Regions from separate parts of the Microbulbifer sp. CnH-101-G genome, predicted to be linked through region 1. Evidence: predicted binding sites of a transcription regulator. Region 1 holds the regulator's gene; the other holds the start of a gene.
The links. The regulator LexA, encoded in region 1, represses DNA repair genes until DNA is damaged. The targets are predictions, from matches to a motif close to ACTGTNTNTANANACAGT.
Positions count from the first base shown of each region.

Region 2: a site for LexA is predicted at 1,970-1,987, ahead of ACJJID_RS11185 (PA0069 family radical SAM protein). Genes of this name have one in related genera too.

Region 1 covers NZ_CP174292.1:1,318,798-1,324,899, forward strand. Annotated here, with positions in the region: gene topA (type I DNA topoisomerase) at 1-197, shown strand, start outside; gene ACJJID_RS05940 (DUF6586 family protein) at 198-686, shown strand; gene ACJJID_RS05945 (hypothetical protein) at 789-1,043, shown strand; gene lexA (transcriptional repressor LexA) at 1,136-1,741, opposite strand; gene ACJJID_RS05955 (LOG family protein) at 1,919-2,566, shown strand; gene ACJJID_RS05960 (class I adenylate-forming enzyme family protein) at 2,777-4,339, shown strand; gene ACJJID_RS05965 (TetR/AcrR family transcriptional regulator) at 4,831-5,463, shown strand; gene nagZ (beta-N-acetylhexosaminidase) at 5,498-6,102, shown strand, end outside.
Region 2 covers NZ_CP174292.1:2,549,901-2,556,002, reverse strand. Annotated here, with positions in the region: gene tmpT (thiopurine S-methyltransferase) at 1-477, shown strand, start outside; gene ACJJID_RS11190 (GIY-YIG nuclease family protein) at 511-789, opposite strand; gene ACJJID_RS11185 (PA0069 family radical SAM protein) at 869-1,957, opposite strand; gene ACJJID_RS11180 (epoxide hydrolase family protein) at 2,085-3,233, shown strand; gene ACJJID_RS11175 (DUF1737 domain-containing protein) at 3,268-3,468, opposite strand; gene ACJJID_RS11170 (hypothetical protein) at 3,548-4,030, opposite strand; gene ACJJID_RS11165 (hypothetical protein) at 4,082-4,558, opposite strand; gene ACJJID_RS11160 (LysE family translocator) at 4,700-5,314, shown strand; gene ACJJID_RS11155 (cation:proton antiporter) at 6,064-6,102, shown strand, end outside.

The DNA of each region.
Region 1 (6,102 bases):
AGGATGATCAGGGACGGGATACCGTGGTTCGCTTTAGTCGCAAGACCCAAGAGCAATATGTCCAGTCCGAGGAGGATGGAAAGGCGACGGGTTGGAAGGCTTTCTATAGGGATGGCGCCTGGAAGGTTGAGGCGGCAAGTAAGTCTACTGCAGCGAAGAAAAAGCCTGCAGCGAAGAAAGTGGCGGCAAAAAAATAAATGAGCAATCCCTACACTGGCCTGGTTACATCCGCGCTACGCAAGAGCCAACTGCTTGCCACCAGTAGTTTTGACTCTGCTATTCAGCGAATGGCTCTTGAGGAAGGCGCCCTGTTGCAATTGTGGAAAGCTTACCGGGCCTTCCTAGCTGAGCTTTCCCATCAATTGCAACTGGGGTTTGAGCCTGAGTCCCTGCAGGTTATTGTGGATAGCCTGCACAGCCAGGGGAAAGCCAGCCTTGAAGTAAGGGAATTGCAGTTGTTGGTCTCAGAGCCGGGGAGTTGGCTGAGCGAGTTTTTACGCGCATGGCATCAACTCTTGCGGCTACCTCCGCTTGCGGAAGATAAGGGGCAGGGCGGCAATCTGATACCAGCGCACAATGTCGCGGGCCCTGTGGCTGTTGATCTTTCCTTCGAAGTGCTGCTCAAATGGCACGCTGCATTAAGTGAGTTGGTACGCAGGCAGCGTACCAATCTTGAGGAGTGCTGAGACTCCTCGCTCCCTTTCTGTCTATCTGTTTGCACCCACTGAAACTTCTAAATTGCCTGTGGTACACTGGGCGCAAACTGATGTGCAGTGAAGGGAAAGCTAATGTCCTCCGAAACTTTTGAAATTATCGAGTTGGCCAATGGCGATGTGGCTCTGCGCCGCGCCGGTCACGAGGAGGACCCTCTGGTGAGTATTCGTTTCTCAGCCGAGAGTCTCCAATTTTTACGAAAGCACAAAGTAGCAGTGGCTCGGGCAATGCTGGAAGCGGGCATAGAAGCCGTGCAGAATCTTGACGACCTGGAGCCTGGTTACTTCGAAGAGGAAGAATCAATGCCGGTTAACCATACGATTCATTGATCTAATCTATGGTAAGGTGAGCAGGTAAAAGTGTTTCAACAGCGGCTTAAAGCCGCTGTTGTTGTATATGGACATTGGTAAACTGTTTATTCTTAAGGGGTTTGGCGAATCACGCCCACCGCGAGTCCTTCAATTACAAAGTTCTTATCCCGCATATCCACCTGGATAGTCTCAAAGTCTTCGTTTTCGGGTAGTAGTTGCACAGTTGCCTGATTGCCTTTGCGGCGGAAGCGTTTAACAGTTACTTCATCATCAATCCGGGCAACCACAATCTGCCCATTTCTGACTTGCTCGGTTTTCTGCACGGCCAGCAGGTCCCCATCGAGAATACCTGCGTTGCGCATACTCATGCCATGCACCCTGAGCAAATAATCTGCCGGCGGGTGAAAGAAGCTGGCGGGCAGGTCGCAATAATCCTCTATATGCTCTGTGGCCAGAATAGGGTTGCCTGCAGCGACACGTCCTATGATGGGAAGACCGGATTGGTGATCTGGAATTCGAATGCCCCTGGAGGCGCCGGCGACCATCTCAATGGCCCCTTTTCTCGCCAATGCTTTGAGGTGTTCCTCTGCGGCATTGGGTGAGCGAAAGCCCAGTTCCTGGGCAATTTCTGCGCGGGTGGGGGGGTAGCCTGTGTCATCCAGGTAGGTTTTGATCAGCTCTAATACTTGAGTCTGACGTGCGGTGAGATTGGTCATAGATTTACCTAGAGTTTCTGTATTTTTATACAGTTGCTGGGATTATATACAGATTTTAGGTTTGCGCAAACCCGCTCCTTGCCTCGATTCAAGCTGCTACATTGATTAAGAAAACAGTGAGTGAAAAAAAGAGTAGTTGAAAGAGCTGACAGCACGAGAGAACAAGGGAGAACAATAATGCTTGATGCAAAGATGCCCGAGGCTTGGAGGGTTCTGCGTATACAGTCGGAATTAGTTGATGGGATTGAGCGTCTAATTGCACTAAAAGGGGCTGTAACGGTTTTTGGTGGCGCGCGTTTCACAGAGGATAGTTTGGAATACCAGCAGGGAGTAAAGCTTGGAGGGCTTTTGGCTGCCGAGGGGATACCGGTAATCACCGGTGGTGGCCCAGGCCTTATGGAGGCGTGTAATCGAGGGGCTTTTGGGCAGTCTGGCCCCTCAATTGGATTAAATATTGAACTCCCTTTTGAGCAGGCAGCCAATCCGTATCAGGATATTAGTTTGAACTTTCGTTATTTCTTTGTGCGGAAATTTATGTTTGTTAAGCATGCCGCCGGTTTTGTTGGCCTAGCTGGAGGCTACGGCACTCTGGATGAATTGTTTGAGGCCTTAACGCTTGTGCAAACACAAAAAGTAAGGCGATTTCCTATAGTGCTGGTTGGGGAGCGCTATTGGGGTGGGTTGTACAATTGGTTAGTGGATACAGTGCTGGAAAAAGGTTGTATTGATTCAGGTGATCTCGATTTATTCCATATCGTGGACACCGTTGAAGAGGCTGTACACTTGATTTTGAAGTATGTGCGCGGCAGAGAAAGTCAAAAATAATTTAAAAAATTGTAAGTTTCTGTTGGGGGTAAAGATGTTTGGCTATTGCCAATCGTATACTCTCCTTTGATCACCAGGTGCCAGTTTCAGCGGTTTGTAATGCGTGTCAGGCTGATTAATGAGCCTGCTATTATTCTTATATTTGATCGCTTGTAATTAGGGGTATTTTTACTTATTAGCTAGCCTGTATTCTCAATAGGACGCCAAACTGTGCCGATTTATGGAGACCCCCTACCAAAGCCCGCGGACTTGAAGAATCTCTTACAGGTCGCACTAGACAGTAAGCCAGATGAGATAGCACTACTTTGCGGCAGTCGAGCGTGGACCTGGCGAGAATTGCAAAGAGATATTGATACTTTGGCTGAGAGGCTGGTAGCGAAGGGTTTTCGTCAAGGTGAACGGTTTGCATCTTTGATGCCGAACCGAGGCGAAATGCTCATTTTTTTTCTCTCATGCATCAAGCTAGGGCTAGTTGCAGTTCCATTAAACTATCGCTACACCTCAGCCGAAATTGATCGTGCTCTTGAAGTGAGTGGCGCAGTAGCCTTGTGCGTAGGTGAGGAGCGTAGAGAGGATATTCGATCTAATAAATCTGTTGGCGGATTGAGTAAAGGTATTCTTATTTTTGAGAGTGCTCTTGAAAATACCTGGAATTTTGAAAGTTTGGTTGATTCTGGATTGCCAGCGGTTGGGCCTCCTTCATCAGATTTAGAGGATTGTGCATTCCTTTTCTTTACATCCGGCAGTACCGGAGAGCCGAAGGGTGTCACACACAGTCAGTTTTCTTTTGGGTCTATTGTGGCAAGTTTCGCTGCTGCTTTAAATCTATCACACAATGATGTTGTTTTACCTGGAGCCTCTATTGCACATGTGGGGTCACTTTCAACAGCCATGGCTGCATTTTCTGTAGGTGCAATGGTTGTCATTCCTCAAAGTTTTGAGGGGCCAGAAATTCTTTCCTTATTGCGATCTCACCGGCCAACTGTGCTGGTGATGATTCCCGCAGCTTTTATCTCGATGGAGCGCAACCATGATGCAAGGCGTGAAGACTTCGCGTCACTTCGATTGTGTGTTACTGGTGGTGATAAATTTCCGCTCAATCTTGCAGTTGAATTTGTCCGCAAGACTGGTCTGATGATCCAGGAGACTTATGGGCTCACAGAGGCTCCAGATTGCCTTTTCAATCCTTCCAGCTCAATAGAGAAGGCTGGGTCCGTTGGGAAAGTTTCCCCAGGTTATATTGCTTGCTTACGTGATGACGAGGGGAGGGAGGTTGCCTCTGATACAGATGGTAACCTCTGGCTCAGTGGAGCGCCGGTGATGACTGGTTATTGGGCTAATTCTGGAGTAACTCGAACGGTGCTTGAGAATGGCTGGTTTGATACCGGTGATATTATGCGTGTCGATTCTCATGGTTATTTTTGGTTTCGTGGTCGAAAAAAGCAGATTATCGTCCGAGATGGCTCAAACCTCTCACCCCAGGAAATTGAAGAAGCTGTTATGGAGCATCCAGCGGTTGATCTCGCTGGAGTAGTTGGCGTTCACAATGATCTTCATGGAGAGGATGTGTGGGCTTTTATTACGCTGAAGAGCGGTGTCACTGCGCCAAGTGTTGAGGGTGTTATTGATTGTGCGAGAGAGCGTGTCGGTTACAAGGCCCCTGAAGTGATAATAATCCTGGATAGTATGCCTCTCAATCCCACTGGCAAAATTGATAGGGCAGCACTAAAAAAGCTTGCAGGAGAACAATTATCGATTAGTCAAAAAAAGTGAATGCCGCGAAGTGGTTTGTCGCTACAGATTAAATTTTTTCAATTTATGGCTGTTTCGTAGGGTATTTTAGCTCTGCCTTAAAGGTTGTATTTTTAATTGATAGCTGCAATTCAGATGGACTTGGGCCGCAAAGATGGGTTGCCTCAGCCGTTTCTTTTGTTCATGTGTTCATGTGTTCATGAATTCATGTCTCTGAGTTGATTTAACCTTTCTTGGCCCCTCTATCTATCGGGTAGCCTCTCAAAGCACTTATCTTAAAGTTGCAGTATTCAGGCGGAGGTATTAGCAGTTGTTCTGCACCAGTGGTTATTACCTCTTGAACGATGTAGCAACACGTCAGTTTCAACTATGAGAAATTTTCTTTCCGCAGGCGCTTGCACGATGGTGATAAGCGATCAGAACCCCTAAAGGTGTTTTGTACAGTTCGACTGGCAGAGGAATATGCTAATCTGGCCAGAGTTAAACAACTGTTTTAAATGATGGTTTGATATATGAGCCAGACGGACACCGTTAGCCGGATACTGGACGCAGCTGAAGTGCTATTTGCCGAGCGCGGTTTTACGGAAACTTCTCTCAGAACGATTACGAGCACAGCAGGTGTTAACCTGGCGGCAGTCAATTACCACTTTGGCTCAAAAAAAGAGCTGATCCAGGCGGTCTTTGAACGCTTTTTGACCCCATTTACCGAGGCTTTAGAGTCAGAACTCGATCGGCGTATTGCTTCTGGTCAGCCGCTTAGGGTAGAGGGGCTATTAGAAAGCCTTTATAGGGTGGGGTTGGGCGGTTTGAGTGAGCGAGGGCTCGATCCGCAGCGCTTTATGCGACTGCTGGGGTTGGCCTACACACAGTTTCAGGGGCACTTACGTCGCTTTATAGTGTCTCGTTACGGTGAAAGTTACCGGCGCTTTGCCGGCCTGCTGGCTGAGGCCTTACCAGGGGTTGATCCCGTTACGTTCTACTGGCGCCTGTATTTCATGCTGGGAGCCACAATCTTCACCTTGTCGAGCTACGATGCCATAGAGGCTATTCTGAGAGAGGATTTTGGTGCTCAGAGTAGTTTGCCGGAAACCCTGGAGCGTCTTGTGCCGGCCGCTTCTGCGATGCTGAAGGTGGAGGCCAGTTAAGCCATAGAGCTGGTGAATATAAGAGGAATTGAATATGTCCGCATCACTTGGACCAGTGATGATTGATATTGAGGGGCAGGAGCTCACCAATGAGGATTGTGAGCTCTTACGTCACCCGCTTGTGGGCGGCTTGATTTTCTTTGCCCGCAATTACCGGGACCGCAATCAGCTGCAGGCGTTGATTGCCGATATTCGATCTATACGTCCGGAGATTCTCCTGGCTGTTGACCAGGAGGGGGGGCGGGTCCAGCGGTTTCGTGAGGGCTTTACTCGCCTGCCTTCCATGCAGAAATTATCTTTAGAGGCATCTGCAGCACAGTTGCTGGATGTGGGCTGGTTACTCGCTGCGGAGTTACTGGCGGTAGGGGTGGACTTCAGTTTTGCTCCCGTTTTGGATGCGGATGATAGTCATAGCCGGGTTATTGGGGATCGCAGTTTTTGTCCAGACCCCGGTCGCTTGGCAGCTATTGCGAGGCCATTCATTCAAGGAATGCATGAGGCCGGTATGGCCTCAACTGGCAAGCATTTTCCCGGGCATGGCCATGTATTGGAAGACAGTCATGTGGAGCTTCCACAGGATGAGCGGACTCTGGAACGGGTTATGGATTCCGATGCCTTGCCCTTCATTGAGCTTATTGG
Region 2 (6,102 bases), 1.2 Mb from region 1:
TTACTTTCCGAGGGCTATCGTGTTGCCGGGGCTGAATTGAGTGAAATGGCGGTACAACAGCTTTTTGAGGAAATGGAACTCACCCCCGAAATCGATCAGCTTGACAGCATTAAACACTACAAGGCAAAAAATATCGACATTTTTGTCGGGGATATTTTTGATCTGAGTGAGGAAATACTGCAGGAAGTCGATGGCATTTATGATCGTGCTGCCCTGGTGGCGTTACCGCAAGATATTCGCCCTGGATATACCCAGCATCTAATGGCCATTACAAAAGTGGCCCCTCAGTTATTAATTTCCTTTGAGTATGAACAGTCTGAGTTAGCCGGTCCTCCTTTTTCTATCAGCTCCCAGGAAATTTTTGATCGCTACGATGAGGAATATCAAGTGAAGATGTTGGCCTCTAGGGATGTACCCGGTGGCTTGAAAGGCCTTGTGCCTGCAAGAGAAGTGGCTTGGCTGCTCAGTAAACGCTAGCAACCCACAGCCTGGCAAAACCTTAGTGATTGATTAGTCGAGTAATATTGGTAATTCCAGGGCCCCGGCAATGAGCGCTTCTTTTTTTTGCTTGGGCCATTTCTTGATGGCGATTTCCAATTTTAGCGCCGAGGACTTGTCTCGAGTTTTTACCTGGTATTCGAGTGTGAGAGGTCCTTTGCCGCGAAGGGCCTTGGCTGCCTTGGTACCGCCGTTACTGTGCTCGGCAAATCGCCGTTGAATATCTTTAGTGATTCCCGTGTAAAGCGTACCACTGGAAGTGCGGATTAAATAAACAAACCAGGATTCCATCAAAAATATTGCCCGCTTAGAGGGATTTCCCTCGGTTCCTCTTTAGTTAATAGGCTTTTTTGTTAAAACCACGGCCTTTTCAAAAGAGACTCTGCTGCTCACCGGCTAGAGGAGGCGGCTTAAATTGGCTGCTATCTAGTGATAGACGCCGGTGATTTAACCCCAATTTCCTGATGGCGACAATAAACCGTTGACGGAGTAACTGGGCGAAAACTCCTGTACCCGTTCGGCGCTGGGAAAAGTCACTTTGATAATCCCGCCCACCGCGGCTTTGTTGTACCAGGCTCATCACATGGTCGGCTCTTTGTGGGTAATGTAGCGCTAACCACTCGCGGAAAAGTGGTGCCACTTCATGGGGGAGTCGCAGGAGGATATAGGCTGCCCTCTCGGCACCTGAGCCCCGCCCAGCTTTTAAAATCGCTTCCAGTTCATAGTCGTTGAGTGCCGGAATCATTGGAGCGGCAAGTACGGCAGCTGGTATCCCAGCCTTGCTCAATTGTTCAATTGTGCGCAGGCGGGCAGAAGGTCCCGCGGTACGTGGCTCCAGTTTCCTTTTGAGGTCCCTATCCAAGGTAGTCACACTAATTGCCACCTGGGCGAGGTTGTCCTGTGCCATTTCCGCCAGGATGGGGAGGTCCCGTAAAATCAGCTGGCTCTTAGTGACAATGGTGACCGGTTGTCGAAACTGCTGCATAACTTCAAGCAGTGCCTGGGTTATCCCCTTTTCCTTCTCCAGTGGTTGATAGGGGTCGGTATTTGCGCCCAGGGCTATGGGGCTGCATACATAGCTGGGCTTGCGTAGTGTCTGTTCCAACAATCTGGGAGCGTTCGCCTTAAAAAAGATCTTGCTTTCGAAGTCGAGCCCAGGGGAAAGATCCATATAGGCGTGAGCTGGTCTCGCGTAGCAATAGACACAGCCATGCTCACAGCCACGGTAAGGGTTGATAGACTGGGTAAAGGGGATATCAGGCGACTGATTGGTGGCGATAATCGACTTGGCCTTCTCTTCAATGGCGGTAGTCAGCAGCCGCTCAAGGGGCTCAGCCTCTGTTTGCCAACCATCGCTCTCCCGCGAACTGGTGTACTCGGCAAAACGACCAGTGATATTACTGGCGGCTCCGCGCCCTTTATGAAAGGGCTGTGGCTTGTCTGGTTCTATTTTTTTCATTGGAACTAATGGGCTGTATGTTTGTACAGTTTACGATTGCGATTTGGTACAAAGCAATGCCCAATCATATTTTGTGATTATCTATCAGCGGCTACTCAGTCATTATTTTTAAGGAAGATATCGACGAATGGCGCAAGTCAAACCTTTCAGTATTGATATACAGGAATCGCAATTGGCAGATATGCATCGGCGGATGAGGGAAGCCCGCTGGCCTGAGGCGCAAACCGTAGATGGTTGGGGCCAAGGTGTCCCTCTGGATTACCTCAGGGATTTATGCGACTACTGGTTAAATGAGTATGACTGGTTTGCCACCCAGCAGAGGCTGAATCAATATGACCAGTTTACCACGACTATTCACGATTTAGATATTCATTTCATCCATGTAAAGAGCAGCCATAGCAGTGCCACGCCAATTGTGATCACCCATGGTTGGCCCAGCTCCTTTGTTGAATTTCTTAAAGTAATAGGGCCTCTGACGGAGCCAACCCAATTTGCTGGAAATGCCGAGGATGCCTTCCATGTGGTATGCCCATCTCTGCCCGGTTTCGCCTTCTCCGGTAAGCCCGTAAAAACGGGGTGGGGTGTGCCCAGAATTGCCACAGCCTGGGATACTTTGATGAATCGACTGGGGTATCAATCCTACTTGGCCCAGGGAGGAGATTGGGGGCGGTCGGTGACTACTGAGATTGGCATTCAGAACCGGGGCGCATGCAAAGCTATACATATCAACAATCCCAAAGAGGAGCCAACCGCTGACGCCCTGATAAAGCCCAGTGAGGAGGAGAGAGAGGCTCTGGCCGGAATACGATTTTTCAATCGGTGGGATTCAGGTTTTGCCAAGGAGCAGAGTACTCGCCCTCAAACATTGGCATATAGCCTTGCGGATTCGCCTATAGGTCAGGCTGCCTGGATATTGGAGAAATTCCATCTGTGGACCGATTGCCAGGGCACTTTGGAGAGCATTTTTACCAGAAATGAATTGTTGGACAATATCATGCTCTATTGGCTGACAAACACAGCGGCTTCTTCTTCTCGATTATACTGGGAAAGCTTCGATATCCCTTACGGTCCTGATCAGGATAAGGTAGTGCAATTGCCAACCGGGGTCAGTATTTACCCGGGAGAGATAGTGAGAATTCCCCGCTCATGGGCTGAAGGTCGTTATAACAATATTTGCTATTGGAATCACTTGAAGCAGGGAGGGCACTTTTCCGCTTTTGAACAGCCAGATCTCTACGTCGAGGAAATTAGAGCTTGGAAGAGAAGCCTATTATAGGGCTCAAAAGCCCCTTCTCACCTTCTCAAAGAACCTAATAATCCCCTAGTGAGATATTTCCTTTAAAGTCCTCATTTGCAACCTCCTTGATAATAGCTTGACCCGCAAGAGTGCTCTCTCCATTAGAGGTGAACGTTGGGTTTCCATAAAGTTCCCACCCATTGTTAAGCGCCTCGGTAACACGTAAACAGAAATTGGAATCATCTGGTCCGGTAAGCAATCGGTAAAGTTTCATAGGTAATACTCTTTAGAGAGGTTGCTTGCATCCGAAAATATTTAAACAAGCAGAGTCTTTTAGCTAGGAAATCCTTGGTTCAGACTATTGGATGGCTACTGGGTATACTTTGAGTTTTAGTTGAAGGATTGTATTTGGCGGGCATGATTAACCCTGGTCGCTCATCATCCCAGATCATATTGACTATTTTCCATCTGTGGCCATCGTTGTAGAGTTGAATGCTGTTGATCCCTCGCTTGATAAACTGAGTTTTTTTACTATCTCTCCAGGCTTCATAGGTACTGAAAGCGTGGGCAATGTTGCCAAATGACTCGATAATATTGTGAGTTTCTACCTCATAAAAAGCTGCGTTTCCAACTAACCGCTGAAAGTTTTCAGGATAATCCTGAATGCTTAAAACCAGTGCCTGGGGATTGCCTTGACTGTCTATAGAGGTACGAATCACTTTGGCGTAGGGCGCAAATAGTTCCTGCTGTCTTTTCCAGTCACGAGTAAACCCTTCGGGGCCAGAGATAACTTGGTACAGCTGTGTAAGAATTGCTTGTATTTCACTGTTTGCCATTACTTTAAACGCCTTTTAATTGGCCTGTATGGATCGGTATTACCAATTAGCCTAGGTATTAGCTTTCACTAGCAAAGCATCGTGTATTATCTTTAGGTTCTGAGGGAAGCCATGATAGGATTTTCCAGCCTTCTGAAGTGTCTGCCAATGTATAAGTGCTGCACTGGTAACCCAAAAGCAGTCCTTCTGAGGTGTAGCGTTTAAGTAATATCGTAGTAACTGACATGTTCCCACCCTGAAAATGTGCTCAAAATTAAGAATTTCTGAATTCATATAGCCTTTCTTTGCCAGGGCATCGTGTATCTCAGAGAGTACTTTCTCCACTTGCTCAGAATCTTTCGGGGTGAGGATACGAGGGCCAAAAATAAAATGGGGAGATTCTGTGAAGAATCGAGAGGCTGTTCCTTTTATGTTATTCGAAGAGAGTTCTTTAATGAATCCTGTAATATGCTCTTCTGTCGAGGTTTTCGCATAGACATGAAAGTTGGTACATATCAACAAAATTGCCAGTAAAATGAATTTTTTCAACTTGAAACCCTTGGTGTGAATTGCCCGGAGTCATCTTTAGAGCCGATAATGGCTTAAGCTGGCCGATTGTGATTTTTTGATTGACAGCCTCAATAGCGACTTACTTTGAAATAATAATTTAATTACTACTGTGGAGTAAACATGTCCTTGTTCCTGGCTATGTTTGGATTTTCATTGACCATGTCGATTACACCAGGCCCTGTCAATATGGTGATCGTTTCATCTGGAGTGCAACATGGTTTCGCTCGCACCATCCCATTTGTGTCGGGAGCAACAATCGGTTTTACACTACTACTTGCCGCAATTGGTTTTGGGTTTTACCAAATACTGGAGAGCTATCCACAGCTATTACACTACCTAGCCATAGCTGGATCGCTATACGTAATCTATATGGGGTATAAAATTGCCAGTGCCCCTGCTGAGGAAATAGCGATTGATGAAAGATCTCTGCCGCGTTTTCACGAGGGTTTTCTTCTGCAATGGTTAAATCCAAAAGCATGGATTGCTTGTGTATCCGGTGTTGCTTTGTTTTCCAGTCCTCACAGTCAGTTAAGCCTGGTTTACTTTGTGTTTGTTTACTTTTGGGTTTGTTATACGTCGCTGACTCTATGGGCTTTTGCTGGAGATAAAATTCGACATCTGCTGGGCGGAACCTCTAGAATAAAACGGTTTAATCTGGTCATGGGTGGGCTGTTAATTTTATGTGCGGTATATTTACTGTATTCACATTTCTTACCTGGCCAGCAAGCCCTCTGACTGATTCAGTCTGGATATCCCCCTTTTTTCGCGGAGCCCCTTTTGTTCGCTTAGATAGATGTGAAGGATCACGTCCCCAAATTTTTGGTGATTCCTGTCGAAAAAGAAAGGGGGGGCAACTATCAGGAGGTGCGCCGTGTATCACCGTGCTTATTTTTTGTTATTTTATTGGGCGCTTCGGTTAGAAGGTCCGTTATTTGATCGGTTGCAAGATAGGTTGTATAGGCTATTTTTTGATAATGTTTATATCTTGCTAGACAAATAAGTTTTTATAATCTACAGCTATTGTTGATCTCCTACACCGCCGTGTAAATCCTCCTCGTTTCCTATACTAATCGGGTATCTATTTGCCATTACTGATTAGGGTTGTGGGAACCAAAATATGTTCGAAATTTACTACTGGGTACGGAGAAAGGATAGCTGGCGGCAATGACTGATTGGTCGATAGGTGTCATCCAGGTAGCCAGTTATATTGGTGTCTGTGGGCTTCCATATAGTGATGCCTTTCAGCCAGTCCTCTCTTGCCAACAACTATTGCACCCCCTAGCAGATTGTGTACAAACCACCACCCTTTTTAGTGAGCGTTCTAATTGTGAAGCAGTCTCGAAGTTGGTTTCATTATTTGATCAAGTCATATTCTTTTGAGAGTTATGCTGGAAGAAAGGCTGTTGGAGTGAAAATATCTTTAACTCAATAGATTTAAATTCTTAGGCGGTAGTAATACCCGGGCGCAGGCTGGGAGTATTTGTGTGAACGAGGTAGTCACTATTGTAGGGCAGGCGCTCTTC